One region of the Kitasatospora sp. NPDC059648 genome, then DNA from elsewhere that is predicted to be linked to it. Evidence: riboswitches for the same ligand, from Rfam matches in the RefSeq annotation. Region 1 holds a riboswitch; each other region holds the start of a gene.
The links. Region 1 has a riboswitch for S-adenosylmethionine ahead of ACFV1W_RS20905 (IclR family transcriptional regulator). Riboswitches for the same ligand answer to the same signal wherever they lie in the genome.
Positions count from the first base shown of each region.

Region 2: linked by a shared signal. The riboswitch ahead of thrC (threonine synthase) and the one ahead of ACFV1W_RS20905 (IclR family transcriptional regulator) in region 1 are both predicted to bind S-adenosylmethionine.
Region 3: linked by a shared signal. The riboswitch ahead of ACFV1W_RS11780 (aminotransferase class V-fold PLP-dependent enzyme) and the one ahead of ACFV1W_RS20905 (IclR family transcriptional regulator) in region 1 are both predicted to bind S-adenosylmethionine.

Region 1 is NZ_JBHWDU010000033.1:61,889-71,331, reverse strand. Features, by position in the region: gene ACFV1W_RS20925 (RNA ligase family protein) at 1-1,763, opposite strand, end outside; gene ACFV1W_RS20920 (M1 family metallopeptidase) at 1,852-3,276, opposite strand; gene ACFV1W_RS20915 (hypothetical protein) at 3,231-3,668, opposite strand; gene ACFV1W_RS20910 (class I SAM-dependent methyltransferase) at 4,095-4,880, shown strand; SAM riboswitch class I at 4,972-5,114, shown strand; gene ACFV1W_RS20905 (IclR family transcriptional regulator) at 5,324-6,037, shown strand; gene ACFV1W_RS20900 (hypothetical protein) at 6,055-6,549, opposite strand; gene ACFV1W_RS20895 (RNA polymerase sigma factor) at 6,546-7,052, opposite strand; gene ACFV1W_RS20890 (DUF3995 domain-containing protein) at 7,268-7,822, shown strand; gene ACFV1W_RS20885 (neuraminidase (sialidase)) at 7,913-9,443, opposite strand, start outside.
Region 2 is NZ_JBHWDU010000001.1:66,674-76,116, reverse strand. Features, by position in the region: gene groL (chaperonin GroEL) at 1-754, opposite strand, end outside; gene ACFV1W_RS00375 (cold-shock protein) at 1,100-1,303, opposite strand; gene ACFV1W_RS00370 (ubiquitin-like small modifier protein 1) at 1,855-2,133, opposite strand; gene thrC (threonine synthase) at 2,160-3,440, opposite strand; SAM riboswitch class I at 3,458-3,593, opposite strand; gene ACFV1W_RS00360 (glucosyl-3-phosphoglycerate synthase) at 3,737-4,750, shown strand; gene ACFV1W_RS00355 (trehalose-6-phosphate synthase) at 5,036-6,502, shown strand; gene otsB (trehalose-phosphatase) at 6,489-7,313, opposite strand; gene ACFV1W_RS00345 (DUF3263 domain-containing protein) at 7,426-7,653, opposite strand; gene ACFV1W_RS00340 (cupin domain-containing protein) at 7,765-8,109, shown strand; gene ACFV1W_RS00335 (extracellular solute-binding protein) at 8,155-9,408, opposite strand.
Region 3 is NZ_JBHWDU010000014.1:58,310-67,752, forward strand. Features, by position in the region: gene ACFV1W_RS11750 (cytochrome bc complex cytochrome b subunit) at 1-623, opposite strand, end outside; gene ACFV1W_RS11755 (Rieske 2Fe-2S domain-containing protein) at 620-1,672, opposite strand; gene ACFV1W_RS11760 (c-type cytochrome) at 1,681-2,490, opposite strand; gene ACFV1W_RS11765 (heme-copper oxidase subunit III) at 2,678-3,298, opposite strand; gene ACFV1W_RS11770 (hypothetical protein) at 3,694-4,119, shown strand; gene trpD (anthranilate phosphoribosyltransferase) at 4,238-5,314, shown strand; SAM riboswitch class IV at 5,448-5,565, shown strand; gene ACFV1W_RS11780 (aminotransferase class V-fold PLP-dependent enzyme) at 5,618-6,976, shown strand; gene ACFV1W_RS11785 (Lrp/AsnC ligand binding domain-containing protein) at 7,010-7,291, opposite strand; gene ACFV1W_RS11790 (rhomboid family intramembrane serine protease) at 7,295-8,116, opposite strand; gene ACFV1W_RS11795 (hypothetical protein) at 8,318-8,581, shown strand; gene ACFV1W_RS11800 (NYN domain-containing protein) at 8,872-9,443, shown strand, end outside.

The sequences.
Region 1 (9,443 bases):
CACTCCTCCTCGGAGTCGAGCGTGCCCGCCGTGTCCTCCACCGTGCCACCCGGGCCGACGTACCAGGTGCGGTGCGCCTGACCGGGGTGGGGCGGGCTGAAGCGGTGCAGTTGGGCGGTGAGCACCTCGGACGGCACCGGGTGCGGGCGGACGGCGTTGCGGCGCAGCAGTTCCTGCTCGCCGACCAGCAGGACCACCTGGGTGACCAGGGCGTCGCGGCGCCGGGCGATGCCGTGGACGTGGGAGCGCTGCTCGCGGTTGAGCGAGGTGGCGTCCCAGACCACGGTGGCGGCCGGGTCGGCGAGGGCCGCCTCCAGCCGGGCCAGGCCGGTGCGCAGTACTTCGGGGTTGTGGCGCTGGTCGGCGCGCGAGCCGAGGGCGGCGCGCAGGTCGTCCAGGCTGATCCGGGTGGAGACACCGGGCAGTGCGGCGGCGAAGGTGCTCTTGCCGCTGCCGGACGGGCCGCTCAGGTGGACCAGGCGGGGGAAGCGGCCGTTCCGCCAGCGCCAGGTGGCGGCGACGGCCTCCTCGACCGTGGTGATCCGGCCGAGGGCGTAGGCGTCGCGGGCCTGGGCCCAGCAGCGGTCGGCGGCGTCCGGGTCGAGGCCGGCCAGGGCCTCTCGCAGGCCGGTGCGCAGCCAGGCCAGCGGGTCGGCGTCGAGCAGCCCGGCGTCCTCGGCGTGCAGGGCGGACCAGGCGACCTGCTCGCGCTCGGCGGGCCCCGGGGCGGCGGTCGCGGCCACCGCGTGGAGCACCCCGAGGTCGGTGGCGGTGGCGAGCCGGACCAGGCCGGTGCGACGCTCCTCGTCCGGGTACGGGTGCTGGAGGCCTGAGTGGAGGGCGACGAGGTCGGCGACCCGGCGGGCCAGCGGCAGGCCGAGGCGGTCGGCCAGTCGGGGGGCGAGCTGGGGTGCGGCCGGTCGGGGGGCGAGCTGGGGTGCGGCCTGGTCCCGACGGATGGTGCGCAGCGCGGTGGCGAGCACGCCGGAGAGCCGGGCGTCGCCGGTGCGGCCCAGCTCGTCCAGCCGGGCGGACACGCCCGCCAGCTCCTCTTCCGGGCAGTGGAGTTCTGGAAGCCCCAGGGCTTCGGCCAGCAGCGGGAGTTCCGGCAGCCGGCCGGAACGCACGTCCCAGAGCGCGGCGTTCGGGCCGAGGCCGTTCTCCACCACGGCGGCGTGCATCCAGTGGGTGTCGGTGCGCACGTGGTGCGGGCGGACCCACTTGGCGATCCGTCCGCCGAACTCGGTCCGGGAGAAGCCCCGGACCGTCCGGACGACGTAGCCCTCCTGCCGGTCCAGGTCCAACCGCAGGGCACGCAGCGCCCGTTCGTCGTAGTGCCCGCGCCACAGCACCCGGGGCGTCGGGATGCCGAGGCGCCGCAGGAAGCGGACGGTGTCGTCCCAGTCGAGGCAGCGGTCCTGGTCGGTCCAGACCGAGAAGCCGTGGAACCAGCTGTCCAGGTCGGTGTACGGGATGGAGTGCCGGGCGAACAGGTTCTCGCCGCAGACCCGCCAGCCGGCCGGGATCCGGGGGCCGACCCGGCTCTGCAGGCCCTTCACCCAGGCCCGGGACGGGTGGTGGGCGGAGTCCAGCGAGCGGGCGTGCAGGCCGTCGGCGTAGAGCGTGGTGTTCTCGCCGTCCAGCTTCTCGGTGACGACGACCTCCGACCCGGCCAGGCCGGAGAGGTCGCCGGTCCTGATGTCGTCCGCCGCAGCCCCCGGTGACCAGGGGAGATGCGGCGTCCGGGGGTAGTGCACACGCATGTCCGGCTCCCCGTACGTCCTTGATCCGGCGGACACTGTAGGAGCGGACGGAAGGGACGGGCCACCGAATATCGGACTGCCGTGCGGCTCAGTCGATGCGGTGCTCGCGCCAGAAGGGCGTCAGGTCGACGGAGGTCGCGGCCTGGGCGGCGGCCTTGAAGTCGGCCGTGGTGGAGACGCCGTACCAGTGCGCGCGGGCGTAGTCGTGCAGCAGGGTGGCCATGGTGTCCGCGCCGATGAGGCGGCGCAGTTCGTGCAGGGCGCAGGAGCCGTGGTCGTAGATGACCGGCACGTAGCGGTCCGGGTGGGTGTCCCAGTAGCTCATCGGGTTGGTGAGGCGCTCGTCCGCGGTCCGCCAGGGCGTCCTGGCGGTGCAGCCCTCGCCGGTGTCGCCCATGGCGACGGCCATGGCGTACTCGGCGAAGGACTCGTCCAGCCAGGGCGCGCGGTACTGGTCGTCGCCGACGATGCCGTACCACCACTGGTGTGCCAACTCGTGGATCACGGCGGAGGGCCGGATCCAGTCGAGGACGAAGCCCGGGTACTCCATGCCGGCGAAGTCGAACCGGTTGTCGAGCACCAGCGCCAGGTCACCGTACGGGTAGGCGCCGTAGCGGGCGGAGTGGGCGTCGATGGTCCGCAGGGACAGGTTCAGCATGTCCTGGGCGTCCTTGGGGGCGATGTCGGCGACCGAGTACACGGTGATCCGGACGCCGTCCGCGGACCGGCCCTCGATGCGGCTGAACGGGCCGGCGGCCCAGGCGAATTCGCGGACCTTGCGGGCGCCGATCCGAGTGACCGTACGGCCGGGCCCGCCGGGGGCGTCGACGGCGGCGCCGGTGGCGGGGACCAGCAGGTCGGTGGGGTGGTCGAGGGTGACGGCGAAGTCGGAGCTCAAGCCGTAGAAGGACTCGCCGAGCTCCGAGTACGGGTCGAGGTGCCAGCCGGCCTGGTCGCGGACGGCGAGGACGGGCAGGGCGTTGCCGACGAAGCTGAAGGCGCCGTCGCGGCCGAAGCGGTCGATGCCGCTCGGGACGTCGACGGAGAGGTCGAACTCGACGGTGCCGGAGGTCCCTTGGGGCAGCGGGCGGGGGAGGGGGACGCGCAGGGCGGTGCAGTTGACCTCGTAGTGGTCCTTGGCGTCCTGGACGTCCTGGGCGTTCGGAGTGTTCGGGGTGCTTCGGGTGGCCTGGACGGTCTGGGTGGCGTTCAGACCGGTCACCCGGACGGACGGGTTCGCGCAGCCGCCGCGGAAGTTGTCCCAGAGGCGCAGGTACACCTCGCCGAGGGGCTCGGGCGAGACGTTGCTGAAGGTGATCCGCTCGTGGCCGCGCCAGTGTGCGCCGGTGGTGTCGCTGCTCAGAGCGACGGTGTAGGCGGGGGTGCCGGGGGTGCGCGTCGGGTCGGTGGCCGTGGCAGTGGCAGCGGCAGCGGCAGTGGCATGGCCGGGTGGGGCGGTGGCCGCCGTCAGCAGTATGGCGAGGACGGCGAACAGGGGGTGGAGGCGTCGCACGCCGTGGTCTCCTGTCGTTGGATGAGGGAGCGGTGGGGAGGAGCAGGGGTGGTGCCGGGCGGGGCGGCGGCGGACGGTCCGGCGGGCGGCGCGCCGAGCTCGACGGTGAACATGCCGAGCACCTCGCGCAGCCGCCGTTCCACCTCCTCGATCGAGTCGCCCACCACCCGGACGTACCCCGAGGCGTTGTCCGAGGCCCGCCGGGCGGCGACCGAGTCGCCGACACCGATCTTGAGAACGGCCTCGACCACCCAGGGGACACGCACCAGCTCCTCCGGAGGAGTGATCCGCCGGACCGTGCCCGCGCGGGGCAGCGGCAGCAGCAGGCTCCCCGCGCACCGTCGCGCGGCGTAGTGGAGGTCGGGCCGGGTGCCCCGGTAGACGTCGCGCACCCACCTGACCTGTCGACCGCTCAGGTGGGCAGTCGGGCCAGCCGCGCGAAGCGGTGGGCGACGTCCTGGCGCGGCTCGCTCGGGTTGCAGAAGGTGGTCGGTCTCGCCGGCAGTCCGCTCACCCCGACCGGTCGTCCACCAGGAGCAGCACCGGCCCACCGGGAGCGCCGCAGGGCGCCGCGGTCACTCCTGTCACGAGGTCACCGTCCCGAACCCGCCCGCATCAGCGACTGCTAACCACCCCACCAGGTGAAGTTGGTCGTCGGCGGATTGACGAAGGGCGGCCCAGGCATCGGCCCGGTCACCTTGCCGTGCCCGCAACACGCGGGCAGGAACGTCCCTGCACGCCGCAGGCGCCGTGCCGGGCTGCAATGGGCGCCGACCCGGGCCGAGCGCCGACCGCACACCACAGGAGGGGGCCGCCCGATGGAGCAGCCGACGACCGCCGACACGGATCCGGTCCGCGTACTGGAGACCTCGGGCGACGACTACCGCCGGGCCTTCGACCTCTTCCTCGCGGGCACCGACGAGAAGCCCCGCACCCATGCCCGGCTGGGCGAGATCGCCGCCTCCCTCCCGCGCCGCCGGGTCCTGCTGGACCTCGGCGCCGGGGACGGCCGCACCACCGCGTACCTGGCCCGGTACTTCGACCGCACGATCGCCGTCGAGCCGAGCGCGGCCATGCGTGAGAAGCTCACCGCGGCCTGCCCGGACGCCCTGCTCCTCCCCGAACCGCTGGACCGCGCCGCCCCGCCCGAGCCGGGCGACCTGGTCCACCTCTCCCACGTGCTCTACTACGTCCCGGAACCGGACTGGTTCCCCACCGTCACCCGCGCCCTGGACTGGACGGCCCCCGGCGGCGTCCTCCTGGTCGTCCTGCAGAACCCTGACAGCCCCTGCATGCGGATGGCCGCCCACTTCACCGGCGTCCACTACGACCTGCGTCCCCTCCTCGACCGCCTGCGCGTCCGGCACCCGTCCCACGGCTACGCCCTGGAGACCCTCGCCCTCCACTACCGCACGTCCCACCTCGCCGAAGCCGTCGACGTCGCCGAGTTCATGGTCAACGTCGCGGACCTCGTCACCCTCGACGCCCGCCCGACCAGGGGCGCCCTCACCGCCTACGTCCGGCAGCACTTCGCCCGGCCCGACGGCGGCTACGCCATCGGCCACTCCCAGGACATGCTGATCGTCCGCCGCGCCCGGGCGTGACCGGCCCCTCGCCGAGGTCGGGTGGGCGCGGGGTGTGCGGTCCGGGGAGAAGTTTGGCGGGGCGCCCGGGAAGTCTTGTATGGTTCGTCGCGAATCATCCAGAGGGGTGGAGGGACCGGCCCTACGAAGCCCCGGCAACTCCCCGTTCGATCCGGCGTCCGAAGTACGCGCCGTGCCGTCCGGGATCAGTGCCAACTCCGGCCTGTCGCCAACGTGGCGCGGGAAAGATGAGGAGACACGGTGCTCTCTGTGCTGTCCTTCGCCCGGGCGCTTCCCGCCCAGGCCCTTTCGCGTACCCGTCTCGTGTCCGGCGCAGGTAATCGGCCGCTTCCGCAGGCCTGTCCTCGCTGACCACCCCGCTCCCCGCCCCACCGGAGCGCCCGTGTGCCGGACCAACCCGCGGCCCACGGGATTCGAGACTGGAGTACCCGTCCATGGAGAACGTGGAGAACACGAGCGGCGTCGGCGTGCTCGACAAGATCACCTCGATCCTCGGCACCCTGGAGGCCGGTCCGGCCACCCTGGCCGGACTCGTCGACGCCACCGGCCTGGCGCGGCCGACCGCCCACCGGATCGCCGTCGCGCTGGAACACCACCGCCTGCTCGGCAGGGACACGCAGGGCCGGTTCGTCCTCGGTCCGAGACTCGCCGAGCTCTCGGCGGCCGCCGGTGAGGACCACCTGCTGGCAGCGGCCGGCTCGGTCCTCACCCAACTGCGCGACCTCACCGGCGAGACCGCCCAGCTCTACCGCCGGCAGGGCGACGTGCGGATCTGCGTGGCGGCGGCCGAGCGCCTCTTCGGGCTGCGCGACACCGTCCCGGTGGGCCTCGCCCTGCCGATGAAGGTCGGGTCCGCGGCCCAGGTCCTGCTGGCCTGGGAGGAGCCCGAGCGCCTCCACCGCGGCCTCCAGGGCGCCCGCTTCACCGCCACCGCGCTGAGCGGTGTACGGCGCCGCGGCTGGGCCCAGTCCATCGGCGAGCGCGAACCCGGGGTGGCCTCGGTGTCCGCACCCGTGCGCGGCCCGTCCAACCGGGTGGTCGCGGCGGTGTCCGTCTCGGGTCCGATCGAACGGCTCACCCGCCACCCCGGCGCCCGGCTGTCCCAGGCCGTCGTCGAGGCGGCGGCCCGGCTCACCGAGGCCCTGCACCGGTCCTGACCGGCAGCCCGGTGTCCCTACTCCTCGTCGAGCAGGGCGGCGAACCGCGCCAGCGGATCCCCGGTGAACGGGCGCAGCGCCGGGGCGAGGAGGCGCGCGCCGGGGAACCGCAGGCCGCCCAGGAAGGCGAAGCGGGTGGTGCGGTCGCTCTCCGGGCGGGCCGCCATCCCGCCGAGCACCAGGCGGCTCTGCATCAGGCACCAGCCGGGTGCGAGGTCGATCCTGAACGCCGCCCGGAGCCGGGTGCGGCCGTGGATCCGGGCCTGGAGCGAAGCCGCCGACAGCGAACCGGAAGGTGCGGGGCGGACGAGTCGCACCGTGCGGACGTCGGGGATCCAGAGCGGCATCGTGCGCTCCAGGTCCTGGGCGAGCGCCCAGACCCGCTCGAACGGCGCGTCGAGGACGGTCTCGCCGATCCGGGCCGCCCCCGGCGCGGTCGCGGCGATCACGTGCAGCCGCCGGACCGGGTCGAAGTCGGCGACGGGCCACTGCGGCATCGGGGTGTCGGTCACTGCTGCCACGCCTTTCGGAAGCTGAGTCGGGCCCGGGAGAGCCGGGACTTGACCGTCCCGGGCGCGACCGCGAGCAGCGCCGCGGTCTGACGTTCGTCCAGCCCCTCCAGGTCGCGCATCAGCAGTACGGCGCGGTGCCCGGGGGAGAGCCGGGAGAGCACGTCGCGGATGTCCGCGGCGAGTTGGGGGTCGCCGGGCGCGGGGACTTCGCCGAGTTCGGCCGGCCGCGAGCGTGCCGCCCGGTTGGCGCACCGGACCGCCTCCCGCACCGCGATGGCCCGGACCCAGCCGTACAGCGCTTCGGGATCCTGGAGTTGGCGCAGTTTGCGGAAGACCACGATCAGCGCCTCCTGGGTCGCGTCGGCGCCGTCGTCGAGTGCGATCGGGCCGCAGAGCCGCCGGACGTACGGGGTGATCAGGTCCAGCAGTCGGCCGACCGCGAGTTGGTCGCCGCCCTGGGCGGCTCTCACCAGCTCGGCAAGGCCGGGCGGTGGCTCCTGCATGGTGCTGTCTCCGCTCTCTGCTCTGCTGTCGGTCGTCGGTCGTCGGTCAGCGACCGGGATCCGGGGGGTCCGGGATCCGTAGAGGGAGGGCCCGGAGCGGCGAAACGTTCCCTGCGGATCTTGCCCGGTGCAGTGTTCCTCGTCACAGGAACGGTTCGGTCGGCGGGGTGCTCCTTCGGGTGTCCGAGCGTCCTGAGACCCCGTGAGGTGACGGTATGAAGTCGACGAAGATCAGCAGCAGGTCCACCGCGGTCGGAGCGGTGCTGGCGGTGGACGGCCTGGTCCACCTGTACTGGGCCACCGGGCGCACCTGGCCGGTGGCCGGCACCACCCGGCTCTCGCAGCTGGTGCTCAACACCCAGGTGCCGTTCACCCCGCAGGGGCTGGTACCGCTCGCGGGGATGCTCTTCTCGGGCGCGGCGCTGGTGCTGGTCCGCGGCGGGCGGCTGCCGGCTCTGGGCCGCCGGCTGCCCGCCCTGCTGCCGCGCTGGGGGAGCCGGGCGGTGGCCTGCGGACTGCTCGTCCGCGGTGCGGTCGGACTGGTGTGGGTGACCGGCGCCTGGGCGGACCCCGGCGACACCTTCTACTGGCTCAACCTGCTGCTCTACACCCCGCTGTGCCTGGTGCTCGGGCGGGCGGCCTGGCAGGTCGCAGCCGCGGAGAGGGTGCTTGCGGAGACGGTGCCTGCGGAGACGGAGCCAGCGGGCACGGCATCTGGGGGTACTACGCCTGCGGGCACGGCGTCTGCAGGCACGGCGGTGCGGGCCTGAGTCTCCCGAACCCGGACGGACGGCGTCCCGCGGTCCGCCTCAAGTCGGCGGGAGCCACGGGACGCCGTCCGTGCGACCCGCCCGCCCGGGTCAGCGCCGCAGGTGCTGGACGGAGCGCGGGGCGGCGACGGGCGCCGCGGCGCGCGCGGCCTGCGCGCTCGGCGTGCCGGCGGCCGGGCTGCGCAGGGTGCCGGGCTGGAAGCGGCCGCTGTACACATCGGTGGAGTTCAGAGGCTGTGCGTCGTTGGCGGTCACCATCACCGGGCGGATCCGGCGGCCGTCGTTGATCAGTGACTGGTAGTCGCCGAGGAAGTGGCCTCCCGCGAAGGGCGCCTGGAGCCAGTCGAAGACCGGCGAGATCTGCCGCTCGACCGGGCTGTCCTCGCCGCCGCGCGGGAAGCTGAGCAGCCAGGCGGCCGTGGGCAGGGTGGTGGTGTCGCCCGGGGTGAGGTAGCGCAGGTCGTAGTAGCTGACGGCGACGGTGCCGTCGGCGGTCACGGTGATGGACGGGGTGAACGCGGGGGCGCCCGGGGCCTGGTTGATCCGGGTCGGGCCGCTCCAGGACCGGCCGCCGTCCGTGGAGTGCACCAGCTGGATCGCGTCGTACCGGCCGCCGGTGGTCTCCGAGCCCTCGTAGGCGAGGTAGAGCTCGCCGGTCTGCGGGTCGACGGCCACGCTCGGCAGTCCGGCGCCGCCCCGGAGCGACTTGGTGGCGTCGGTGGGCGCGTTCGGGTCGACCTCGGGGACGGAGGTGTCGGCGGCGACCCGGACCGGTTGGCTCCAGGTCCGCCCCTGATCCGTCGAGGTGACCATGCCGAAGTGCACGTCGCTGACGGTGGTGGCGGTCCCGTCGGTGAAGGTGATCGAGTCGAAGAAGTCGTACAGCGTGTCGGTCCGCGGGTCGACCACGATCTGGTTGCCGATGGTCTGGGTGTTGGGCGTCGTGCTGGTGACGACGAAGGGTTCCGCCGGGCTCCAGGTTCGGCCGTGGTCGCGGGTGACGGAGATGTAGCCCGGCCCGTCGAAGTAGGGTGCCGGGCTGCTGAGCTGGTCGATCCGGTCCCAGACCTGGTAGGCGACGCCCGGGTGCACCGGGTCGGCCGTGACGGCGTTCTTGTCGTCGGTGATCGCCGGGTCGTTGTCGCTGATCAACTCGCTGACGTGCTGCCAGCTGCGGCCGCCGTCGGTGGAGGTGGCCGCCGCCACCGAGCTGCGCGGCGTCGTGGCGTCGAAGAGCAGGGCGCTGGCGTAGGCGGTGCCGTCCGGGCCGAAGCTCACCCAGCCGTCGGAGGCCCGCTGGTAGGCCAGGCCGCCCGGCGCGCAGTGGGTGAACGGCAGCGCGGTCTGGGTGAAGTGCACCCCGTCCGTGGTGTAGCTCGAACTCAGGCCCCGGGCACCGCCGTTGGACCAGCGGTCCTGCTGGTAGATGGTGATCGTTTCGGCCGGGTCGAGCGGATTGGAGGCGGCGTACGGTTCGTCCTCGGCGGAGGGGTGGTTGGTGCCCGGGCCGTCCGCGGAGAGGTCGCAGGTGGCGTACGGATCGCCGGGCGAGATCAGGGCGAGCGGCGGGCGGGCCGCACTCGCGCCGTCCGTGCTGCCATCGGCCGTGCTCGCACCGGCC
Region 2 (9,443 bases), on a different contig from region 1:
CGTCCTCGGCGATGATGACGAGCGGCTTGCCGCTCTGCATGACCTTCTCCAGCAGCGGGAGCAGGTCCTTGACCGAGCCGATCTTGGAGTTGGCGATGAGGATGTACGGGTCCTCGAAGGTCGCCTCCATGCGCTCCAGGTCGGTGGCGAAGTAGGCGGAGATGTAGCCCTTGTCGAAGCGCATGCCCTCGGTGAGCTCAAGCTCCAGGCCGAAGGTGTTGCTCTCCTCGACGGTGATGACGCCTTCCTTGCCGACCTTGTCCATGGCCTCGGCGATCAGCTCGCCGATCTGGGTGTCGGCGGCGGAGATGGAGGCGGTGGAGGCGATCTGCTCCTTGGTCTCCACGTCCTTGGCCTGGGCCAGCAGCTGGTCCGAGACGGCGGCGACGGCCTTCTCGATGCCGCGCTTCAGGGCCATCGGGTTGGCGCCGGCGGCGACGTTGCGCAGACCCTCGCGAACCAGGGCCTGGGCGAGCACGGTGGCGGTGGTGGTGCCGTCACCCGCGACGTCGTCCGTCTTCTTGGCGACCTCCTTGACGAGCTCCGCGCCGATCTTCTCGTACGGGTCCTCGAGCTCGATCTCCTTGGCGATGGAGACACCGTCGTTGGTGATCGTGGGGGCGCCCCACTTCTTCTCCAGCACGACGTTGCGACCCTTGGGGCCGAGCGTGACCTTCACTGCGTCGGCGAGCTGGTTCATGCCACGCTCAAGGCCGCGGCGAGCTTCCTCATCAAAGGCGATGATCTTGGCCATCAGAAGTGGTCCTCCGGGACACGGTCGACTGCTCGGACCAAGGGGTGCCCGCGACGGACGGCCCTGGTGCGCGGAGGTCCATTCCCCTGCCGCTCCCCGGAGCCTCACCGACCCGGTCCGCTGTCACTCTCACACTGTGAGTGCTAACGCCAATGATTAGCACTCCGGGTGGTCGAGTGCAAGCCCAATCGGCAACCCGCGAGCCGTCGTCCGGGCCCGCACCGACTCCCGTGCGAACCCGCGGGGGAACGCGAACGGGCCCGTACGACGCGTGTCGTACGGGCCCGTCGAGAAACGAGTGGTCACCAGCCGAGGGCCGGGCCGAGCTCCTGGATTCGGAAGGGGTCAGACCGCCGCGCGGACCATGTCCGCCTGCGGGCCCTTCTGTCCCTGGGAGATCTCGAACTCGACCCGCTGGCCCTCCTCGAGGGTGCGGTAGCCGTCCATCTGGATCGCGCTGTAGTGGACGAAGACGTCCGCACCACCGTCGACCGCGATGAAGCCGTAGCCCTTCTCCGCGTTGAACCACTTGACGGTGCCCTGAGCCATTCCGAACTCCCCTAGTGCTGTGCTGGCCCTTCACGGTCCCGCAGGTCGCGGGCCCGGGTCTGGTTTGGAGGCCGGCCCGGGGAACCCCCCCTGAGCGCAGCCGTGCACGCCGCAATCCTCCGCACGGGAACCCCGGACGGCTTCCGTGAGCGGGTGATTACGTCGACCGCCGCTGAATGTATCCGGATCGACGCCCTCTGCAACAGGGTCAACCGCCGGGAATTCCGCAGCCCCGTCAAGTGACAACACCGAACAAATCGGGAGGAACTCGGCATTCCGCGCCGGACATAGCGGACGAATTACCCAAATGCCCGCAGGAATTCTGACATCTGCCTGACATGTTTGACGGGCCGGTCCCAGCGTCCGGACACCCTCGGGCGAAGCGCCCCGCGAGCCGGGAGGGGACGCCCTTTTCCCAGCCGAGCCACACTCTACTCCGACTGGACCCGGAATATTCCCGCCGAAATGCAAGCGGCCGCCCGCGCGTACGGAGAGTGGAATTCCGTACGCACGGGCGGCCGCGGAGCGGGCCGGAACGGGCCGGGAACGGCTCAGCAGCCGCCGGCCACCGCCGGGATGATCGAAATGCTCGCGCCGTCCTTGATCTCGGTCGCCAGGCCCTCGTCGAACCGCACGTCGTCGTCGTTCACGTACACGTTCACGAAGCGGCGCAGCTTGCCGGTGTCGTCCAGGATGCGGGCGGAGATGCCCGCGTGGTTCTGCTCCAGGTCGGCGATGACCTCGGCCAGGGTGGCGCCCTCGGCGGTCACCTCGGCGGCGCCGCCGGTGTAGGTGCGCAGGATGGTGGGGATGCGGACGTTGGCGCTCATGGCTCTCCTAGCGGGAGTGGGGTGGTTCAGGCGGACGCGAGGCCGGCGGCGCGGAAGGAGTCCAGCGTCGGGCGGATCACGGTGGTCATCCCGGCCTCGGAGACGGCGTCCAGCGTCTTCAGGCCGTCGCCGGTGTTGATCGCGACGGTTTCCTTGGCCGGGTCCAGCTGCCCGGTCTCGACCAGCTTCTTCAGCACGCCGACCGTCACCCCGCCCGCGGTCTCGGCGAAGATGCCCTCGGTCCGGGCCAGCAGCCGGATCGCCGCCACGACCTCCGCGTCCGTGACGTCCTCGACCGCCCCGCCCGTCCGGCGGGCGATGTCCAGCACGTACGGGCCGTCCGCCGGGTTGCCGATCGCCAGCGACTTGGCGATGGTGTCCGGCTTCACCGGCCTGATCACGTCCCGGCCGGCCTTGAACGCGGCCGACACCGGCGAGCAGCCCTCCGCCTGGGCGCCGAAGATCCGGTACGGCCGGTCCTCCACCAGGCCCAGCTCGACCAGCTCCTGCAGTCCCTTGTCGATCTTCGTCAGCTGCGAGCCCGAGGCGATCGGGACGACGATCTGCTCCGGCAGCCGCCAGCCCAGCTGCTCGCAGATCTCGTACGCCAGCGTCTTGGAGCCCTCGCCGTAGTACGGCCGCAGGTTGACGTTGACGAAGCCCCAGCCCTCGCCGGCCGGGTCCCCGATCAGCTCCGAGCAGAAGCGGTTCACGTCGTCGTAGCTGCCGTCGATGCCGACCAGCTCACCGCCGTACACCCCGGCCATCACGACCTTGCCCTGCTCCAGGTCGTGCGGGATGAAGACGCACGAGCGGAACCCGGCCCGGGCCGCGGCCGCGCCCACCGCGCCGGCCAGGTTGCCGGTCGAGGAGCAGGACAGCGTGGTGTACCCGAACGCCCGGGCCGCCTCGATCGCGCAGGCCACCACCCGGTCCTTGAACGAGTGGGTCGGATTGCCGGAGTCGTCCTTCACGTGCAGCTGCGCGGTGAACCCGAGCTCCCGCCCCAGGTTGTCCGCCTTCACCAGCGGGGTCCAGCCGGGGTTCAGGTTGGGCTTCGAGGCCACGTCGGCCGGAACCGGCAGCAGCGGCGCGTAGCGCCAGATGGACGCGGGGCCGGACTCGATCCGCTTGCGCAGCTCCTCGGCGCCCTCACCGCCGAACTCGTAGGCGATCTCCAGCGGCCCGAAGCACTCCAGGCAGGCGAAGCTGGGGCCGAGCGGAAAGCGGGTGCCGCACTCCCGACAGGACAGCGCGGCGGCGGGGCCGAGGTCGACGGAAAAGGGTGCGGCGGTGTCGATAGCCATGATGGCGGAGGCCTCTCTCCTCATCTTCCCCGTGGCGCGGTCGCACCACGGGCCGGAATTGGCACCTGTCCCGCCGGGGCCTGTCGACGACAGCCGAGCGAGAAGGTTGCCGGGACGTCAACGGGCCGTTCCCTCAGTCCCTCTGGATGAGCATGTGAAGTTATGGTTCAGCGGCGACCCCGGCGTGCAAAGGTCCATCCGCTGTACGAAGACTGTATCCGAAGGCGTCCGCCCCGAAAGGGACCGTCCGCCAAGCGAGATGGCCCGTTCCACCCAGCCCGCCGAGGAGAGTCACCGTGCCCGCCGAACCGACCCCCGCACTCCTCCCGCAGGCGGCGTCCTGGCTCCGCCGCCGCTCGTGGAGCGCGGCCGACCGGCCGGTGCACACCCTGCTGGACGCCAAGCGGCGCACCGGCCGCACCGTCAGCGTCGTCCTCCCCGCGCTCGACGAGGAGGCCACCGTCGGCGACATCGTCCGCACCATCCGCCGCGAGCTGATCGAGCGGATCCCCCTCGTCGACGAACTCGTCGTGGTCGACTCCGGCTCCACCGACGACACCGCCGCCGTCGCCGCCGCGGCCGGCGCCCGGGTGGAGCACCGCGACGCGATCCTCCCCCGGCTGCCCGCCGTCCCCGGCAAGGGCGAGGTGCTCTGGCGCTCCCTGCTGGTCACCCGCGGCGACATCGTCTGCTTCGTCGACGCCGACCTGCGCGAGTTCGACCCGGCCTTCGTCTCCGGCATCATCGGCCCGCTGCTGACCGACGAGGAGATCCAACTGGTCAAGGCCATGTACGACCGCCCCCTGGAGACCGAGTCCGGCGCGATCGTCCCGGCGGGAGGCGGCCGGGTCACCGAACTCGTCGCCCGCCCCCTGCTCAACCTCCACTGGCCGGAACTCGCCGGTTTCGTCCAGCCGCTCGGCGGCGAGTACGCGGCCCGCCGCTCACTGCTCGAACGGCTGCCCTTCCCCACCGGCTACGGCGTCGAACTCGGCCTGCTGGTCGACGCGTTGGACCTGGCCGGACTGGACGCCCTGGCCCAGGTCGACGTCGGCGTCCGGCACCACCGCCACCAGGACGGCCAGGCTCTCGGCCGGATGGCCGCCACCATCTACCGCACCGCCCTGGAACGCCTCGACCGCACCCACCGCCTCAAGGCCTCCGCCGACCTCGTCCACCCCCACCTCACCCAGTTCACCCGCGACCCGGAAACCCGCTCCTTCGCCGCCCACACCCACCCCGTGACGGCCCTGGAGCGCCCCCCGATGCGCACCGTCCCCGAATACGCGAAGCGCCGCACCGACGGGTGACGGACCCGAGCAGTGCGGCTGCTGCGGTTTCGCCGGTTGCCCCGGCGGTTGGTTTGCGATGTCCGCCAACCGGCAACATCCCCACCGTGACTCCTCCGCCTCGCGACGACAACGCAGTCCTCGCCGAGGAGGCTTCCCCCTCGGCCCCTGCGGATCCTCACGACGGCCAAGCCCTGAACGCTGCGTCCTGCAGGTCTCCGACTGTACGGCTGCGCCGCCCTCCGCTCCGCCGTACGCTCGAATTCCGCCCTAACGGGTGAACGGGCAGACCCAAAAAGAGGACTCATGGCCGATTCATCGACCGAATGTTCGAGTGCGACCGGCACCGCCCCCGTCCTGGTGGCCTCCAACCGGGGACCGGTGTCGTTCAGCACCGCCGCCGACGGCACGCTGACCCTGCGCCGGGGCGGCGGGGGGCTGGTCTCCGGCCTCTCCGCGATCGCCGACCCCCACGCCGTCTGGGTCTGCGCCGCCCTCGGCGACGCCGACCGCCGAGCCGCGGGAGAAGCCCCCGACGGCCGCCTCGACCTCGCCGGGCACGACGTCGGCGGCCAGGCCGTACGGATGCTGGGCATCGACCCGCAGACCTTCGCCCGCGCCTACAACGGCGTCGCCAACTCCACCCTGTGGTTCGTCCACCACCTGCTCTACGCGACCCCCACCGCGCCCTCCTTCGACGCCGACTTCCGCACCGAATGGGCCGCCTACCAGGCGTACAACGGCGCCTTCGCGGACGCCCTGGCCGCCGAAGCCGCCCCGAACGCCGCGGTCCTGGTCCAGGACTACCACCTCTCCCTGACCCCGGCCCTGCTCCGCGCGGCCCGCCCCGACCTGCGGATCGGCCACTTCTCCCACACCCCCTGGGCCCCGCCCGAGTACTACCGGCTGCTCCCCGACGACGTCGGGCGCGCCGTCCTCACCGGCATCCTCGGCGCCGACCGGGCCGGCTTCCTCACCGAACGCTGGGCCCGCTCCTTCGCCGCCTGCTGCGAGGACCTCCTCGGGGCCACCGTCGACCACGAGCAGCTCACCGTCACCCACGAGGGCCGCACCACGCACCTCGGCGTCCACGCCCTCGGTGCCGACGCCGACTTCCTCCGCGAGCGCGCCCACCGCCCCGACGTCGACGAACGCCTCGCGGCCCTGCGCACCGCCGTGGGCGACCGCCGCACCATCGTCCGGGTCGACCGCACCGAACTGAGCAAGAACATCGTCCGCGGCCTCCAGGCCTACCGGCACCTGCTCCGCACCCGCCCCGAATGGCACGACCGGGTGGTGCACATCGCCTTCGCCTACCCCTCCCGCACCGACCTCGCCGAGTACCGCGACTACACCGCCGCGGTCCGGCGCCTCGCCGACGAGATCAACGACGAGTTCGCCACCCCCACCTGGCAACCCCTGGTCCTGCACGTCAACGACGACTTCCCGCGTTCCCTGGCCGCCTACCGCCTCGCCGACGTGGCACTCGTCAACCCGATCCGGGACGGCATGAACCTGGTCGCCAAGGAGGTCCCCGTGGTCTCCGACCACGGCTGCGCCCTGGTGCTCTCCCGCGAGGCCGGCGCCCACGCCGAGCTGGGGAACGACGCCCTCACCGTCAACCCCTACGACGTCATCGCCACCGCCGAAGCCCTGCACGCCGGACTCGCCATGAGCCCGGAGGAACGCGCCGACCGCACCAAGCGCCTCGCCGCCGCGGCCACCGCGCTCCCCCCGCAGCAGTGGTTCCTCGACCAGCTCAACGCCCTCTGACCGCCTCCCCCAGGGCACTCAGCAGCTCCACCACACCCTCGGGCCCGTCGACCACCAGATCCGCCCGGTCGGCCAGCTCGCGCACCGGCGCGTCCCCCACCGCGCCGGCACACACCAGCAGCCCGGCCAGCCCCTGCCCGCGCAGCTTCTCCACCGCGGCGAAGGCCGCGACATCCCCCAGGTCGTCCCCCGCGTACAGCACCGACCGCGCCCCGCGCTCCCGCAGGAACCCGGTCAGCGCCGCCCCCTTGTCCACCCCCGGCGGCCGCAGCTCCAGCACCAGCCGCCCCGGCTCCACCACCAACCCGTACTCGGCGGCCAACTCCCCCACCGGAGCCCGCAACAGCTCCAACGCCTCCTCCGGCGCCCCCGTCCGCCGGGTGTGCACCGCCACCGAGCGCCCCTTGTCCTCCACCCACGTCCCCTCGGGCGCCCCCACCCGCGCCAACACCCCCGGCAACGCCACCCGCACCCCCGCCACCCCCGGATGCACCTCCGGCGCCGTCACCACGCCCCCTTCCCACCGCTCGGCCCCGTAGTGCCCCAACACCACCAGCCCCGGCACCCCCGCGAACCCCCCGAACTCCGCCGCCACCTCCGCAGGCCGCCCGGTCACCACCACCACGGCCCCCACCACGGCCGACAACCCCCGCAACGCCCCCACCACCCCCGGATGCGCCCGCGCCGCCCCCGGATCCGCCACGATCGGCGCCAAAGTCCCATCGAAGTCGAGCGCGACCACCGCCTCCCCCGGCCCCGCCAGAATCGCCCTCAACCCATCCCGCCCGGCATCAGTGGCCGGCACGAACATCTCCTGAAAACCCATACCACCCCCCATACCCCCATCCCCGGCCCACCCACGCGGTCGGCGCCCCCGCCTCCTCCCGCGCGCCCACCACCCACCTCCCCACCCCCACTCCTCGTCAACGAGCCGCCCGCCGCCCCTCCCGGACCCGCCGCAACCGATTCACCAACACCGGAGCGAAGGCCAAAGCCTCCTCCCGGTCCAACAACCCGTTCAGCACCTGGTAGTACCGAGTGGAGGAGAGCCCCAACTCCTCCCGGATCGCCCGCTCCTTGGCCCCCGCCGTCCGCCACTGCCGCCCCTCCAGCGCCAGCACCGCCCGGTCCCGCTCACTCAGCTCACCCACCGAAAACACCTCCGCGCATCCCCCACGGACCTACGGAGTGTCATTCTCCCGCCGAACCCCGACACACTCTGCGCCCCGCACACCCGCCCCCGCCGCACTACGGTCGCCCTCATGACGAGCTTCGCCCTGAACATCCCCGCCGCCGACCTCACCCCCGAACCCCTCGACCCGTCCCAGGTCGTCTCCGGCACGCCCGAGGTGACCGGGAAGGTCCTCTCCGAGTCCCCCGACGGCCGCCAGCTCCGCGGCATCTGGCAGATCACCCCGGGCGTGGTCACCGACGTCGAGGCGGACGAGATGTTCGTGGTGCTCAGCGGCCGGGCCACCATCGAGGTCGAAGGCGGCCCGACCCTGACCGTCGGCCCCGGCGACTGCGCCGTCCTGCGCGAGGGCGACCGCACCACCTGGACGGTCCACGAGACCCTCCGCAAGGCCTACGCGATCACCCTCCCCTGACCGAAACCGGACCGGCCGAAACCGGCCGAAACCGGTCCGGGTCCGCTACTGCTTCCGGACCCGGGCCGCCTCCTTCACCGCCGCGTCCTGCAGCCCGTCGAGCACCTGCTTCGGATCCCCGGTCACCGCCTGCGCGATCCCCGCCTTGATCCGGTTGCTGACCTCGCCCCAGGCCGGGTCCCCGAACGGGTAGAAGCTCGCGTTGGACAGCCCGACCGCGAACTGCTTGAGGTCCGCGTGCTTGGGGTCCGAGGACATCTGGCTGAAGGCGTCCTGGGTGACCGGCAGCAGGTTGTACTGCTCGTCGAACTTCAGCTGGTAGTCCTTGGTGTACACGAAGGACAGGAACTTCTTGATCTCGTTCCTGTGCCCGTTGGCCTTGAACGCCATCATCCAGTCCGCGACCCCGAGGCTCCCGGTCCGCCCGACGCCGTCCTTCTTCGGGATCGACGCCGTCCCGAACTCGATGTTCCTGGCGGACGCCATCCGCAGCAGCGTGGGGTGCCCGTTGAGCATCGCGACCTTCCCGGCCGCGAAGTCCTGGAACACCGGCGTGCGGTTCATCTTGCCGGGGTCCGGGTACGTCAGCCCGGTGCTCACCAGGTTGTTCTTCAGCCAGCTGAACGTCGCCTGGTTCTGGTCGCTGTCGATGGTGTAGTTGCCGACGTCGTCGGACAGGCTCCCGCCGCCGCTCAGCGTCCACAGCATCGACTCTGCCGGCGCCTCCTCGGGCCCGAGCGGCAGCCCGTAGGGGGTGACCCCCGGCACCTTGGCCTTGATCTTCTCGGCCGCCGCGCGGAGCTCGTTCCAGGTGGTCGGCGGCTGGGTGATCCCCGCCTGCCGGAAGACCGCCTTGTTGTAGAAGAGGACCCGCGAGGACGACACGAACGGGATTCCGTACTGGGTGCCCAGCACCTGCCCGGCGTGCGAGAAGTTGTCCATGAACTTGGCCTGGGCGTCCATGGAGAGCACGTCGGCGGCCGGGTACAGCCGGTCCGCCGCGACCTGGTCCGCGAACCCGCCGGTCTGCAGCAGGTCCGGCGCCTTCCCGGCCGCGATCATGTCGTCGACCTTCCTGCCGATGTCGGTCCAGCTGTCCACCTCGACCTGGACCTTGATGCCGGGGTTGGCCGCCTCGAAGGCCTTGGAGACCTCGTCCCAGTAGTGCTTGGAACTGGTCTCGGCGTTCTCCCCGTAGTCCGCGGCGACCAGTTTGAGCGTGACCGGCCCGTTGCCCTGCCCGCTGCACGCGCTGACCGCGGTGAGCACCAGTGCTCCGGCCAGCGCCGTTCCGAGCACACGGATGGAAACGTGGGCGCGCCTGTCCAACGCGG
Region 3 (9,443 bases), on a different contig from region 1:
AGGAACATCTGGATGTAGGTGCCGACCAGCGGGACGGCGAGGATCGCGCCTTCCATGAAGCGGATACCGGTGCCCGACAGCAGGTCGTCCGGCAGCGAGTAGCCGAAGAAGCCGTCGAACATGCCCAGGACCAGCAGCAGGAAGCCGAAGACCCAGTTGATCTCACGCGGCTTGCGGAACGCGCCGGTGAAGAACACGCGCATCATGTGCACGAGCATCGCGGCCACGAAGACCAGGGCGGCCCAGTGGTGGATCTGGCGGATCAGCAGACCGCCGCGGACCTCGAAGCTGATGTCCACCGTCGAGGCGTACGCCTCGGACATCCCGATGCCCTTGAGCGGCACGTACGAGCCGTTGTAGACGACCTCGGCCATCGACGGCTTGAAGAACAGCGTCAGGTAGACACCGGTCAGGATGATGATGACGAAGGTGTAGAGGCAGATCTCGCCCAGCATGAAGGACCAGTGGTCCGGGAAGATCTTGCGCAGGTTGGCCTTGGCGAGGGAGTAGATCCCCAGCCGGCCGTCCGTCCAGTCAGCCGCGGCCTCCCACTTGTTGGCGGGGTTGGCACGCGTGCTGGAGGGCTTGGCGGCACCGGTCGTGGTGCTGCTCGCGCTACTCATCGAGCACGCTCCCAGAAGCTCGGGCCGACGGGCTTCTCGAAGTCGCCGGTGGCGACCAGGTTGCCCTTGTCGTCAGTGGTGATCTTCAGCTGCGGCAGCGGGTGGCCGGCCGGGCCGAAGATGACGCGCGCGCCGTCCGCCAGGTCGAAGGTCGACTGGTGGCAGGGGCAGAGCGCGTGGTGGGTCTGCTGCTCGTACAGGCTGATCGGGCAGCCGACGTGGGTGCAGATCTTGGAGTAGGCGAGGATCCCCTCGAAGCCCAGGTCCTTGGACTTGTCGTCCTTGATGTCCTCCGGCGCGATGCGCACCAGCATCAGGGCGTCCTTGGCGATGCGCTGCTGGAAGTCCTCGTCGTGGGTGCTCAGACCCTCCGGCATGGCGAAGGTCAGCGAGCCGACCACGAGGTCCTCGGGCTTCATCGGCTGCATGGTGCTCATGTTGACGAGCGCCAGCGGCTTGGCCGGGGTCGCCTCCTTCCAGCCCGTCTCCTGGAGCTTCTTCTCCGGCAGCGGGCCCAGGTCGCGGAGCAGGACCACGCCGGAGAGCGGGACCAGCGCCATCGACCCGATGAGGGTGTTGCGGATCATCTTGCGGCGACCGAAGCCCGACTCGGCGGCACCGGTCTTGAACTGCTCGATGACGTCGTTGCGGACCTCGTCGGAGGCCTCGATCGGGTGACGCTCGGACGGCATCTCGACGTCCGACATCAGGGTGCGGGCCCAGTGGACCGCGCCCGCGCCGATCATGAACAGCGCGACGCCCAGGGTCAGGCCGAGCGCGAAGTTCAGCGCGCTGACGTGACCCAGCGGGAAGATGTAGACGATCTTGTCCGGGTCGATGGCCACGTACGAGGCGATGAAGCCGATGGTGGCGAGCATCGAGACCACGAACATCAGCGAGACCTGGCGCTCGGCCCGCTTGGCGGCCCGCTCGTCGATGTCGGTGCGACGGGGCTCGTGGGCCGGCAGGCCCGGGTCGGCGAACGGGTTGCCGTGCTCGGCCACCTCGCCGGCGGAGCCGTGCGGCTCCGGGAGCTTCTCTTCTGACATGTCGTGGCTCATGACTTCTTGGCCTTGGTGGTGTGGGCGGCGACCCAGATCGCGACCGCGATGAGCGTGCCGAGGCCGAAGATCCAGCCGAACAGACCCTCGGTCACCGGACCGAGGCTGCCCAGGGTGAGACCGCCGGGGTTGGGCTCATCGTTGGTGGTGTGGCGGACGAAGGCCACGATCTGCTTCTTCTGCTCCTCGGGCATGGTGCTGTCCGGGAACGACGGCATGTTCTGCGGGCCGGTCTGCATGGCCTCGTAGATGTGCTTGGCGTCCACGCCCTCCAGCGACGGGGCGTACTTGCCCTTGGTGAGGGCACCGCCCTGGCCCGCGAAGTTGTGGCACTGGGCGCAGTTGGTGCGGAACAGCTCGCCACCCTTGGAGATGTCCTGGGGGTCGGTCGAGTTGTACTGCTCCGGCTTCGGCGCGATCGGGCCGGGGCCGAGCGAACCGATGTACGCGGCGAGCTGGTCGATCTCGCTCTGGGTGTAGATCTTCGGCTTGCGCGGCACCTGGGCGCCGGGCTGCTGGGCCGGCATGCGGCCGGTGCCGACCTGGAAGTCGACGGCGGCGGTGCCGACGCCGACCAGGCTCGGACCCTCGCTGCTGCCCTGGCCGTTGATGCCGTGGCAGGAGGAGCAGCCGACGGCGAAGAGCCTCTTGCCCTCATCGATCGCGAGCGACTGCGCGGCGACGTCGGCCTGCGCCTTGTCGGCGGGCGCGAACGCGGCGTACAGCCCCCCGGTTGCCGCCAGGGCGAGAAGTAGGACGACCAGCGCCGCCAATGGGTGGCGCCGTCGTGCGGAGAGCTTTTTCACGGAATAACCCCGGTGTCAGGATCTGGTCGACTGGTGGGTGCACCCGGCGGCCGGTCTGGCCGGCACGAGGCTGCCTGTCCAAGGCTGCGCGCGCGGTCGGTCGGTGGGAGCGTCGGCACCGGCAGAAGCGGCCCGTCGCCGGTGAGGGCGGGGGCCGCAGCCGGTGGCCAGCGACCTGATCAGCTGGTTACTTGATCAGGTAGATGGTCGCGAACAGGCCGATCCACACGACGTCGACGAAGTGCCAGTAGTAGGACACGACGATCGCGGCGGTGGCCTGCTCGTGCGTGAAGCGCTTGGCTGCGTACGTCCGTCCCAGGACCAGCAGGAAGGCGATCAGACCGCCCGTCACGTGCAGACCGTGGAAGCCGGTGGTCAGGTAGAACACCGTGCCGTACGGGTCGGAGGACAGCGAGAGGCCGTCGTTCTTGACCAGCTCGGTGTACTCGTAGACCTGGCCGCCGATGAAGATCGCGCCCATGAAGAACGTGAGGGCGAACCACGCGCGGAGCTTCTTCACGTCACCGCGCTCGGCGGCGAAGACGCCGAGCTGGCAGGTGAGCGAGGAGAGCACCAGGATCGTGGTGTTGATCGAGGAGAACGTCACGTTGAGGGCGTGCGCCTTCTCGGCCCAGAACTCGGCTCCCTTGACGGAGCGGAGCGTGAAGTACATCGCGAAGAGCGCCGCGAAGAACATCAGCTCGGAACTGAGCCAGACGATCGTTCCGACGCTGACCATGTTCGGTCGATTGACCGATCCGTGCGCGTGCCCGGTTTCTGTTGCTGTTGCTGTCGCCACGACGGACATTATGTCGGTCCCTTATTCCGTCTTCACGTCGGGGGGTGTCCCTCGGAGTGTCCGGTGCGTGCGGTATGCCCGCTTGGAGGGCGACGGGGTGCCCGCACGGGGGCTGAGCAGCGGCGTGTCCCTTTTCTGACGGTTCCTCGGGCGGGCCCGCCACCCCCTTGCCCGGTGCGTCGTCGCACGGGCGGCGCAGTGCCGGGTGTAGGGGAGAGGGTGCCGCGTCCGCCGTCCGGGTGGACCGGCGGGGTCCGGGTGACGGGCCGTCCTCCGGGTGGGTGAGCCGTCGGCGGGGCGGCTCGGGGAGGAACGTGCGCGAGGGGGACCGGCGACGGGGGAAACGGGAGTAGCATCCGGGTCAGGTGAACGTGGTCCGGATCACACTTGAGGGAGCAGGGCCCATGGCGTACACGACCGACGAGACGCTCACCGTCCTCGTCTACAGCGACGACCGCAACACCCGCGAGCAGGTGCTGACGGCACTCGGCCGCCGGCCCGCCGAGGATCTTCCGGAGCTGTCCTATCTGGAGTGCGCGACCACCCCCGCGGTGATCAAGGCACTGGAGAAGGGGGGCATCGACCTCTGCGTGCTGGACGGCGAGGCGGTCCCGGCCGGCGGGCTCGGCCTCGGGCGCCAGCTCAAGGACGAGATCTACGGCTGCCCGCCGGTGCTGGTGCTGATCGGCCGGCCGCAGGACTCCTGGCTCGCCGCCTGGAGCCGGGCCGACGCCGCGATCTCCCACCCGGTCGACCCGGTGGCGCTGGCCGGAGCGGTCGCCACCCTGCTGCGGGCCCGGCTGGAGAAGCGGGCCCCGGTCGCACGCTGAGCGCTGTCGTCTCACTCCTGGAGAGGGCCGGGGCCGGGCGCCCCGCCGCTCGATAGGCTGGCTCCATCCGTACGGACGTCCCCCGGCGCGGGGGAACCGACAACAGCTGGAGTCAGCCATGGTGAACGTGAACCCTGCGAACGGTGGTACCGACCCCGCGCAGGTGGTCCGCACCTGGCCGGACCTCCTGGCGGCGCTGTTGAAGGGGGAGGACCTCGACCGCTCCTCCACCGCGTGGGCGATGGACCGGATCATGAGCGGCGAGGCGTCCCCCGTCCAGGTGGCCGGGTTCATGGTGGCGCTGCGGGCCAAGGGCGAGACGGTCGACGAGATCGCCGGTCTGGTCGACGCGATGTACGAACACGCCGAGCCGCTGCACATCCCCGGCCCGGCGGTCGACATCGTCGGCACCGGTGGCGACCGGGCGAAGACCGTCAACATCTCCACCATGTCGGCGATCGTCGCGGCCGCCGCCGGGGCGAAGGTGGTCAAGCACGGCAACCGGGCCGCCTCATCCTCCAGCGGCTCCTCGGACGTGCTGGAGAAACTCGGGGTGGCACTCGACCTGTCGGCCCGGCGGGTGGCCGAGGTGGCCGAGGAGGTCGGGCTCACCTTCTGCTTCGCGGCGAAGTTCCACCCCTCCATGCGGCACGCGGCCACCGCGCGGCGCGACCTCGGCGTGCCGACCGCCTTCAACATCCTCGGCCCGCTGACCAATCCGGCGAAGGTCACCTCGCATGCCATCGGCTGCTTCGACACCCGGCTCGCCGGGCTGATCGCGGGCGTGCTGGCCCGGCGCGGGGCGACGGCGCTGGTGTTCCGCGGCGACGACGGGCTGGACGAGCTGACCATCACCACCACCTCGCGGGTGTGGGTGGTGCGCGACGGGCTGGTCACCGAGACCGCCTTCGATCCGCGGGACGTCGGCATCGAGCTGGTCGGCATCGAGACGCTGCGCGGGGCCGACGCCGCGTACAACGCCGAGGTCGCGCGCCGGCTGCTGGCCGGGGAGCGCGGGCCGGTGCGGGACGCCGTCCTGCTGAACACGGCGGCGGCGCTGGTCGCGATGGACCTCGGCGACGCGCCGCTGACGGAGCAGCTCGCGGCCGCCATGGTCCGGGCGGCCGAGGCGATCGACTCGGGCGCGGCGCAGGACCTGCTGCGGCGCTGGTCGGAGGCCACCAGCCGGATCTGAGGCGGTGGTTGAGGGCCCGGGCCGATGCGTCGGCGCCGGGTCCGAGCGCTCCGGAGGTGGGCGGGCGAGAACACCGTCCGGATGGTGGATACCTGTTTGACCGTCCGACGGACCCGACCTAGAGTCTTCGCCAGGTCATGAGTGACAGCGCGAAGCCCCAGCTGGCTGTCCGGCAACCCTCCGTCCGTGGCGGGGTGCCCTGGGTGAGGACCGGGTCGCCGGGCAAACCGTCCGTGCGACAAGCGCGGACACCGGACGACGAGCACTCCCGGGGTCCCTCACCCCTAGAAGGAGTGCACCCTCATGTCCGTCTCCCTCGATCTCCACGCTCCGCTCGCCGTCCTCGGCCACGACGTCCAGGTGCCGCTCGCCAGCGGAGAGAAGGTCGGTTACGCGGCGCTCGACTACGCGGCCAGCGCGCCGGCGCTCCAGCGGGTCTGGGACGACGTCGCCGCCTACGCGCCGTACTACGGCAGCGTGCACCGGGGCGCCGGGTACCTCTCGCAGCTGTCCACCGACCTGTTCGAGCAGAGCCGCCGGACCGTCGCCGAGTTCCTCGACCTGCGCGAGGGCGACCAGGTGGTCTTCACCCGCGCCACCACCGACTCGCTCAACCTGCTGGCCTCGGCCGTGCCGGCCGGCACCCGGGTGTTCGCCTTCGAGACCGAGCACCACGCCTCGCTGCTGCCCTGGGCGCACGCCGGGCTGGAGGTCGGCTACCTGCGGGCGCCGCGCTCGCGGGCCGAGGCGGTGGCTGCGCTGGAGGCGGCGCTCGCCGCGGCGCCCGAGGGGCCGAAGCTGCTGTGCGTCACCGGCGCCTCAAACGTGACCGGCGAGCTGTGGCCGGTGGCCGAGCTGACCGAGACCGCGCACCGGTACGGCGCCCGGGTGGTGCTGGACGCCGCCCAGCTGGCCCCGCACCACCGGGTCTCGGTGCGCGAGCTGGGCGTGGACTGGATCGCCTTCTCCGGCCACAAGCTGTACGCCCCGTTCGGCGCCGGGGTGCTGGCCGGGCGGGCGGACTGGCTGGACGCGGCCGAGCCGTACCTGGCCGGCGGCGGGGCGACCCGGACGGTCGCCCGGGAGCCGGACGGCTCGGTGGCGGTGCAGTGGCACACCGGCCCGGCCCGGCACGAGGCCGGCTCGCCGAACGTCATCGGCGCCTACGCGATCGCCTCGGCCTGCCGGGCGCTGACCGAGGCCGGCTTCGACGCGCTGGAGGCCCGGGAGCGGCAGCTGGTCGATCGGCTGACGGCGGGGCTGGCGGAGATCCCGGAGGTCAAGGTGCTGAACCTGTTCGGCGAGGGCTCCGCCCGGGTGGGGGTGCTGTCCTTCGTCGTCCGGGGCTGGAACAGCTCGCACTTCTCGGCCGCGCTGTCCGCCGAGTACGGCATCGGGGTGCGCGACGGGCTGTTCTGCGCCCACCCGCTGGTGCGGACGCTGCTCGGGGACGAGGACGTGGCGCCGTCCGAGTGCGGGGCGCCGGAGCCCTCGCTCCCGGGGGAGCGCAGCCTGAACGCGATCCGGGTGAGCTTCGGGGCCGGTACGCCGGACGAGCACGTCGAGCGATTCCTGACCGCCGTCCGCGAGCTGGTCACCGACGGCGCAGCGTGGAACTACCGCAACGAGGGCGGCCGTTGCGTCGCCGACAGCCGCCGCTAGGGCGTGATCGGAAAGACACGCTCCAGGGCGGGACTACTCGTCCAGGCCGAGGGCGAAGGCCGCTTCCAGGTCGTGCTGGGAGTAGGTGCGGAAGGCGATCTGGGTCTCCGTGTGGGCCACGCCCGGGACCTTGTTCAGCCGGCCCGGGATGACCTCGGCCAGGTCGTCGTGGCGGCGCACCCGGACCATCGCCACCAGGTCGTAGCCGCCGGTCACCGAGTACACCTCGCTGACCCCCTCGATCGCGGCGATGGCCTCGGCGATCTCCGGGATGCGGTCGACACTGGTCTTGATCAGGACGATGGCGGTGATCACTGTTCAGCGCTCCTTCGTGGGGTGCGGCCAGCGTATCGGGCCTCGACCGGGGCGTCTCGGGGGGTGTCCGACCATGGTGCAGGCGTAGAGGAAGCCGGCCGAGAAGCCGATCACGTGCACCAGGTAGGCCACTCCGGGACCGGCCGAGTGCACCGACCACCACTGCAGGGCGAACCAGAGGCCGAGCACCAGCCAGGCGGGGAAGCGCAGCGGGAGAAAGAGGAGCAGCGGCACCAGGGTGGTCACCCTGGCCCGCGGGTGCAGGCGCAGGTACGCCCCGAGCACGGCGGAGATCGCGCCCGAGGCGCCGATCAGGACCCGCGTGGAGCCGGGGGAGTGCGCCTCGGCGAGCGCGAAGCCGTACGAGGCGAGGCTCCCGGCGGCCAGGTAGAAGAGGAGGTACCTGGTCCGGCCGATCCGCCGTTCGACGGTGGGGCCGAAGACATGGAGGAAGAGCAGGTTGCCCAGCAGGTGCAGCCAGCCGGCGTGCAGGAACAGCCCGGTGAGGGCGGAGACCGCCGGGCGCTTGCCCGGGGTGGGGGAGGCGGGGCAGCCGGGGACCGGGTCGGGGCCCGCGGCCAGCTGCTCGGCGGTGAGCGGGTGGCCGGTCAGCAGTTCGGCGGGGACGGCGCCCCAGCGCTGCTCGTACCGCTGCTCGGCGCAGATCCGGGCCTGGCCGGTGCCGTACAGCGGGTTGAGACCGGCGGCCGGGCCGAGCAGGAAAAGCAGGGTGTTGACCGCGATCAGGGCGTAGGTGACCGCCGGTGCGGGCACCGCCGGGCGGTCGCCCCGCGCTTCCGTGTGGTCGGGGGCCGCGAGCGCCATGCGGCCAAGCATCCCTCCGCGCGCGGCAGGTGACACGGCGGTTTACGGCAGGTGGGCTAGCCACCGTGTTCCGGCAACCGGTGGTCGGGGTGGTTGCCCCAGGCAATAGGCTGGGGGCGGGCAATCCCGTCTCCCGCCGCCGACGCCGGGGCTCCGGGGGGAGCGCCTAGCCCACCCAGGGACCAGCCGAGAGGATCCCCAATGACCGTCCCCGCACTGACCGCCGAGACGCGCTGGCGCTGCACGCTGTGCGGCAACCTCACCCGCTTCGACGTGACCCGCACCGCGCGGGTGACCGAGTTCCTGCACTTCGACCTGGCCGGCGAGTCCGAGGTCGAGGAGACCGAGGTGCTCAGCGAGACGATCGAGTCGGTGCGCTGCCGTTGGTGCAACGCCGTGGACCAGGTCGAGCTGGTGGCCCGCCCGGGCGCCGAGGGCGCGGAGACCCCCGCCGAGCAGGGCTGACCCCGCGGGTGCGGTGGGCGGTGAGCGACGCGGCCGCCCACCGCACGGGACAATACAGACAAGACGCACGGAGCGTGACGACAGGGGCGGCCGCGAGCCGCACCCGCTGGACCAGGATCGGAGCCGAGGACGTGGTGGACGCAGCGAGGGAGCCCGGCGAAGCGCAGGGGCTTCAGCCCGCTGCGCAGGCACCGGAGCCGGCCGCCGGGACGGTCCCGTCCGAGACCGCCGTGTCGGAGGGCGCCGCCGCTGGTTCCGGTGCCGCCGCTTCCGGTGCCGCCGCGGAGCGCGTGGTCGAGAAGCTGGACCGGCCGCTGCCGGAGGGCGTGCGCCGGCGCGTGGTCGGGCTGGCCTCCGACGCGCTGGGCGGGCTGCCGCCCGCGGAGCTGCCGCAGAGCCTGCGTCAGTACGTCAAGTTCACCCCGGCGCGGCGGGCCAAGTACGCGGCCACCGCGCTGGCGGCGGCGCTGGAGTCCGAGCCGGCCTTCCGGGTGCGGATAGCGGAGCGGCTGCGACTGGGCCAGCCGGACCTGGTGAAGGCGCTGGAATCGGGCACCGTTCCCGGCGCCGCCGATCCGATGGACGTCGCGGCCGCCGCCTACCTGGTGCGCTCCGAGGGTTGGAGCCGACTGGTCGCCGAGGCCGGCGAGGAGGCCGAGCGGGCCGGCGCCGAGGACGCGGCGGCGGAGGCCACCCGGCTGGTGGAGAAACTGCAGGCCGAGCTGGCCGAGGTGCGGGCCGCGGCGCGGGCGGACCTGGACCGCCAGCGCGCGGAGTTCGAGGGCGTCCGGCGGGAGGTCGAGTCGCTGCGCAAGAAGGTGCGGTCGCTGGAGAGCGACACCCGCCGGGCGCAGGCCGAGAC